Regions from separate parts of the Paraburkholderia caballeronis genome, predicted to be linked through region 2. Evidence: riboswitches for the same ligand, from Rfam matches in the RefSeq annotation. Region 2 holds a riboswitch; the other holds the start of a gene.
The links. A riboswitch is a leader RNA that binds a small molecule or an ion and turns the genes downstream of it on or off. The one in region 2 is predicted to bind glycine.
Positions count from the first base shown of each region.

Region 1: it holds a riboswitch for glycine, as region 2 does, so the genes downstream of both, BLV92_RS19155 (D-amino acid dehydrogenase) here and gcvT (glycine cleavage system aminomethyltransferase GcvT) in region 2, are expected to answer to the same signal.

Region 1 is NZ_FNSR01000002.1:596,574-599,974, reverse strand. Features, by position in the region: gene BLV92_RS19160 (LysR family transcriptional regulator) at 1-900, shown strand, start outside; glycine riboswitch at 978-1,068, shown strand; gene BLV92_RS19155 (D-amino acid dehydrogenase) at 1,239-2,462, shown strand; gene BLV92_RS19150 (LysR substrate-binding domain-containing protein) at 2,493-3,401, opposite strand, start outside.
Region 2 is NZ_FNSR01000001.1:309,318-312,718, reverse strand. Features, by position in the region: gene BLV92_RS01350 (hypothetical protein) at 1-501, shown strand, start outside; gene BLV92_RS01345 (hypothetical protein) at 513-743, shown strand; gene BLV92_RS31315 (hypothetical protein) at 724-966, opposite strand; glycine riboswitch at 1,368-1,453, shown strand; glycine riboswitch at 1,513-1,661, shown strand; gene gcvT (glycine cleavage system aminomethyltransferase GcvT) at 1,752-2,870, shown strand; gene gcvH (glycine cleavage system protein GcvH) at 2,931-3,311, shown strand; gene gcvP (aminomethyl-transferring glycine dehydrogenase) at 3,379-3,401, shown strand, end outside.

The DNA.
Region 1 (3,401 bases), on a different contig from region 2:
CACGAGGCGTCGCGCGACCTGCACGTGACCCAGCCGGCGATCAGCAAGGCGCTCGCGGATCTCGAAGCGGAACTCGGCGCGCCGCTGCTGGTGCGCTCCGCGAAGGGCGCGCAGCTCACGCACTACGGGCAGAGCCTGATTCGCCACGCGCGCGCGATCGACCAGGAACTGCGCCACGCGCACGAGGACATCGCGACGCTGCTGGGGGTCGCGCGCGGCACCGTCAGCGTCGGCGTGACGCCGGTGACGGCGACCGGCCCGTTCGCGGAGGCGCTGCGCCGCTTCATGCTCGCGCATCCGCAGGTCACCGTGAACGTGCGCGAGATGCGGCCCACGCTGATCCACGAAGGGCTGGCGGACGGCACCGTCGATTTCGGCCTCGTGTCGCGGATCGGGCCGCCGGTCGAGCCGCGTTTTCACTGGGAGGAGCTTTACACGGTGCCGACCACGCTCGCGGTGCGCACCGGGCATCCGTTGCGCGGGCCGAAGTCGCTCGCGGTGCTCGCGGAATCCGGCTGGCTGAGCTGGGACGCGCTCGACGACGCGTCCAGCCTCGTCGGCTCGCTGTTCAGCAGCCACGGCGTAGAGCCGCCGAAGAGCGTGCTGCGCTGCACGTCCACCGTGCTGTACGTCGAGATGGCGACGACCACGGACCTCATCAGCCTGTGGTCCGAACTGCCGTTCCACATTCCCGAGTACAACGCGAAGCTGCGCCGCCTCGCGCTCAAGGAGCCGCTGCCGGACATGACGGTCGGGCTCGTGTGCCGCGACCTGAAGCTCGCGACGTCGGTCGCGTCGACGTTCATCGACTTGATCCGCGAATGCAGCGCGAACATCGGCGGACTGTACCGGCGCGCGGGCGCGGTGCCGCGTTTGCGCGGCGCGGGTCCCTCGCGGTGACGACGCCTGACCGTTGCATTCGCGTCGCCGGGGATTGCCAAACGCTTTTTGCGCCGGTATGGTTCGCGGTGTTCCACGAACGCAGCAGGGGAGAGACCGTCGCAACGTGACGGCGCCGACGGAGCAACCGCCCCGGAAACTCTCAGGCAAAAGGACCGTGCTGCCGGAACATCTGGAGAGCGGCGCGCGACGCGCGCCCACCGAAGGGGAGCGGGACGCCGCGCGCGAAACCATGCGCGGCGCGAACGCGAAACTCTCAGGTACATGGACAGATGGGGCATCGGCGCCGGCCGTCACCACGGCGCGGCCGGCGATGCTCAACACCACTGGACCATGTCATGCCACGAATCGCCATTCTCGGCGCCGGGATCACCGGCGTCACCACTGCGTACGCGCTCGTTCAGCGCGGTTATCGCGTCACCGTGTTCGAACGCCACCGTTATGCGGCGATGGAAACGTCGTTTGCGAACGGCGGCCAGCTATCGGCGAGCAACGCCGAAGTGTGGAACAGCCGCGCGACCGTGCTGAAGGGGCTGCGCTGGATGTTCACGCGCGACGCGCCGCTGCTGATGAACCCGCGGCCCGGCTGGCACAAATACTCGTGGATCGGCGAGTTCCTGCGGCAGATTCCGCACTATCGCTCGAACACGATCGAGACGGTGCGGCTCGCCATCGCCGCGCGCGAGCACCTGTTCGGGATTGCCGAGCGCGAGCGGATCGACTTCGACCTGGAGCGGCGCGGCATCCTGCATTTTTATGCGACGCGCGGCGAATTCGAGTCGGCGCTGAAGGTCAACGAACTGCTGCGCGACGGCGGTCTCGACCGAAGTCCGGTCACGCCCGACGAGATCCGCGCGCTGGAGCCCGCGCTGCAAGGCCGGTTTCATGGCGGTTTTTATACGCCGTCCGATTCGACCGGCGACATCCACAAGTTCACGCGCGGCCTCGCGCGCGCGTGTGAAGCGCATGGCGTGACGTTCCGCTACGACACGTCGGTGGAATCGATCGGCGCCGACGCGGACGGCCGGCCGCTGATCGTCGCCCAATGCGGCGGCGAGCGCGATGCGGATGCGTTCGACGGCGTCGTCGTTTGCGCGGGCGTCGGCAGCCGCGCGTTCGCCGCGATGGTCGGCGACCACGTGAACGTCTATCCGGTGAAGGGTTATTCGATCACCGTGTCGCTCGACGACGCGGCGAGCCGCGAGGCCGCGCCATGGGTGAGCCTGCTCGACGACAGCGCGAAGATCGTTACGAGCCGGCTCGGCGCGGACCGCTTCCGCGTGGCCGGCACCGCCGAACTGAACGGCTTCAATCGCGACATCCGCGCGGATCGCGTCGAACCGCTCGTGAACTGGACGCGCCGTCATTTCCCGGGCATGTCGACCGCGCGCGTGGTGCCGTGGGCGGGGTTGCGGCCGATGCTGCCCAGCATGTTGCCGAAGGTCGGACGCGGCAGGCGGCGCGGCGTGTTTTATAACACCGGGCATGGGCATCTCGGGTGGACGTTGTCCGCCGCGACGGCGGAGAGTGTGGCGGAGGTGGTCGCGGGCGCGGGGGTTTAGGGCTTGTTTTGCCGGGCGCGCCGGCTGCCGCTAGCGCGCGGCGGCGACGTGCGGTTCCGTGAAGTCGAACGGCGGCGCGGATGCGACGGCATCCGCAAAGCAGTCGATCAGGTAATCGCACGCGGCGGTGTTCAGCGCGTCGCGCCGCGAAATGATGCCGACCGCGACGCGCGGCAGCGGCTCTCGCACCGGCACCGCGACGACGCGCTCGCGAAACCAGTCGGATTCGAGAAAGCTCTTCGGGCAGCACGACAGCAGATCGCTGCCGTACGACAGCGCGAAGCTCGCGCTGAACGAACTGCATTCGACGACGACGCGCGGCGCGCCGAACCCGCGTTCGAGGAAGTAGTCCTGCAACACGCGCCCGATGCTCTCGGGCGTCGTGTTCAGCATCCAGTCCGCGTCCTGAAGGTCTTCGATGGACTGCGCGTCCGCAAGCGGATGCCCCCTTCTCGCGGACACGATCAGCTCCGCTTCGAGCAGCCGGCGAAACTGGAATTCGCCCGCGACCTTCGTTTCGTCGACGATCGCGATCGCGAAGTCGAGCGTGCCGTCGCGCAGGCCCGCGAGCGCCGAACTGAGGAACCCTTCCTGCACCGCGAGCCGCGTGTTCGCCATCCGCAGCCGGAACGTGTGGATCGCGCGCGCAAGGTACTTCAGCGACACGAGCGGCGTGACCGCGCACGACACCGCGCCGCCGTCGAGGCCGGCCAGCTGGAGCACGTCTTCGCGGGCATGCTGCATTTCCGCGAGAATCAGCTTCGCGCGCGCGTAGATCGCGTGGCCGAAACTCGTGAGTTGCGCGCCGCGCGCGCTGCGCACGACGAGCGGCACGCCGAGGTCCTGTTCGAGTTCGCGGATCGCCTTCGTCAGCGCCGGCTGCGACAGGTACACCGTGCGCGCGGCGGCGCGCAGGCTGCCGTGCTCCGCGATCGCGAC
Region 2 (3,401 bases):
CCGAAGCCGACCGTCTACGGTGTGCGTAACGGTGAGTTCGTACCGCTCGATGACAATGGGTACTTTATCGACCACACGCCATACGTACCGGTTGTGGCATCCTTGAAAAACGCCACTCGTTCCAGCAGTGGGACTGACTGGCCTCACGCGGTCGAAGAGGTGATGGGCGCGTTACGCGGCGGCAGGACACTGGGTATGGCCGATAGCTTGACGCATGGCGCGAGCACCCCCGGCGAATCAATGTCTTTCGGGGACGCGCATCCGTTTGAGTATCATCCGGATCCGATCAGCGGCGGCGTGTTTGACCTGGCTGCAAACGACCGGGGCGGCATATATGCTTGCGACATCCTGTCGGCGGAATGCAAGGGCTCGGTACTACGTGAGTTCCCCAGCCAGTATCTGAATTCGACGTTAAATGAAATCCAGGGGGATGCGCAGAGCGGCATGAAAGACGCTCGGAAAGCGTTGAAACTCCTCAACGACAACCGATTTAAAAAATAGGGGCCTCGGTGATGAATCACCCACTGTTTGACCTTCTGGCACGACTCGACGAAGCGAAGATCAGTTATACCCTTTCGCGCCATCGCCCCGAAACGGTTCAGGTTCTGATCACCATTGTCGGACAGCGCATTGAGATCGATGTGTTTGCCGATGGTCACATGGATGTATCCCGCTTCGTTGGCAACGAAGACATCGAGGGGGGAGCGGAATTGATCGATTCCATCATCGCTCCCGGAGCCTGATTTCCAGATGAATGCCCGCTGTGGTCGGCGTCAGACCGGTTCGCGTTTGCCACACCAGCGGCAGCATGGGATCGAAGCCATAACCGTCCCATTCCGGCTCCATCGCATGCCCTGTTCGACTTCCTGCGCACTCGCCCGGAACGATCTGTGCGCCGCTGACCGTATCCTCAGCATTGTGCTCATGCGCGGTGTCGAACGCCACACCGCAACGACGAGCCGACATTCACGAAGGGCTCCTCAAGCTGGCCTGTTGCCTGATTTGCTGGCTCACTCTTCAACGCTCCGATGAGCCTTTTTGAACTGCGTTCTTATTCTCCACGCCGCCCCGGGGTGGTACAGCAACACGCGAACCCACCAGGTTTTCCGGTGCAGCCTCATCTCCGTCGCGATTCCGCTGCCCGGCCGACGCGACACACGACTCGAAGCGGCCTCTTTCCCGCCTCGCGCATTCAGCACACGCTTCATTCGGCCGGGTGGCCAGCCATCGCCCACGGCCCGCCGCGTCCTTCTGCACGCCGACCTCATACCCCCCAGCACACGCCCTGCAACAGCCCCACCCCACCCCTCCCGTTTTTTCTCGCATTGACACAGCCCCCGGGCGTCGCGCACAATCGCCACGCGCGCCGGGAGAGCGCGCCGGCCGATGCGCACAGCGCATCCCGCCGGCGCCGCCGAAGGGGCAACCCACAAACTCTCAGGCAAAAGGACCGTGCGCGCCGGACCGCTGATCTGCCCATGCATCCACAGGATGCGGACGGAAACGCGCGAAGGTCCGCACTCTGGAGAGCGGCAGTAGCGTACCCGGCGCGGTCCAAACGAACCACGCGGCACGCAGGCTGCCCACCGAAGGGGCGCGCGTCGTCCGGTTCGAGCGAACCGCGGCGCAATCTCTCAGGTACCGAGGACAGAGGGGCCATGCACGAGGCGTCCACAGGCATCCCGCCTGCGGCGCGTCCTGCATGGCCCTTTTTGTTTTCGCCGGACCTGTTCCGGAGATGCCGAGGCCCCATGACCGAACTCAGGAAAACCCCGCTCCACGCCGCTCACCAGGCGCTCAACGCGCGCATGGTCGATTTCGGCGGCTGGGACATGCCCGTCAACTACGGCTCGCAGATCGACGAGCACCGCGCGGTCCGCACCGACGCCGGCATGTTCGACGTGTCGCACATGTGCGTCGTCGACTTCAGCGGCGCGAACGCGCGCGCGTTCTTCTCGCACGTGGTCGCGAACAACGTCGCGAAGCTGCAAACGCCCGGCCGCGCGCTGTACAGCTGCATGCTGAACCCGCAAGGCGGCGTGATCGACGACCTGATCGTCTATTACTTCGCGGAAGACAGCTTCCGCGCGGTCGTCAACGCGGGCACCGCCGAGAAAGACATCGCGTGGTTCCAGAAGCTGAACGACGAAGGCGGCTTCGGCCTCGCGATCACGCCGCGCCGCGACCTCGCGATCGTCGCGGTGCAAGGCCCGAACGCGCGCGACCGCGTGTGGCAGGTCGCGCCGTCCACTCGCAGCGCGAGCGAAACGCTGAAGCCGTTCAACGCAGCGAAGATCGACGCGACGCCGTTCGGCGAATTGATGATCGCGCGCACCGGCTACACCGGCGAGGACGGCTTCGAAGTCGTGCTGCCGGCCATCGCGGTCGGCGAATTCTGGGACGCGCTGCAACGCCAGGGCGTGAAGCCGTGCGGCCTCGGCGCGCGCGACACGCTGCGCCTCGAAGCCGGCATGAACCTGTACGGCCAGGACATGGACGACACGGTGTCGCCGCTCGACGCCGGCCTCGCATGGACCGTCGACCTGAAGGAGCCGCGCGACTTCGTCGGCCGCGCCGCGCTGGAAGCGAACGGCTGCCGCGCCGCGTTCGTCGGCCTGATCCTGCAGAAGGAAAACGGCAAGGCGGGCGGCGTGCTGCGCGCGCACCAGAAGGTGCTGACCCCGCACGGCGAAGGCGAGATCACGAGCGGCACGTTCTCGCCGACGATGCAGGAGTCGATCGCGTTCGCGCGCGTGCCGCAGGGCGTCCAGCCGGGCGACGTCGTGCAGGTGCAGATCCGTGACAAGGCCCTTCCCGCAAGCGTGGTAAAACTGCCGTTCGTGCGCAACGGCAAGGTGCTCGCCGCCTGATTCGCGCGTCGCGCACGCCCTTTCCCTGAAGCCACACCGAACCACGCACAGGAGCATCCAATGAGCATCCCGGCAGATCTGAAATACACCGAATCGCACGAATGGGTCCGCACCGAAGCCGACGGCACGCTGACCGTCGGCATCACCGACCACGCGCAGGAAGCCCTCGGCGACATCGTCTTCCTCGAACTGCCCGCGGCGGGCAAGACCGTGACGGCCGGCGACGCGGTCGCGGTGATCGAATCGGTGAAGGCCGCGTCCGACATCTACGCGCCGGTCAGCGGCGAGATCGTCGAATCGAACGCGTCGCTCGTCGATACGCCCGACCAGGTGAACGGCGCGCCGTACACGTCGTGGCTATTCAAGATCAAACCGGCTGCGGACGCGTCGCTCGACAAGCTGCTCGACGCCGCCGGCTACGAAAAGGCGATCGGCGCCTGATCCCCATCACAGGCGCGCCGCGCGGCCGTCGTCCGAGACAGGCCCGCGCGCGCCGGCAGGAAATTCCATGAAGCCCGAACACCCGGAACA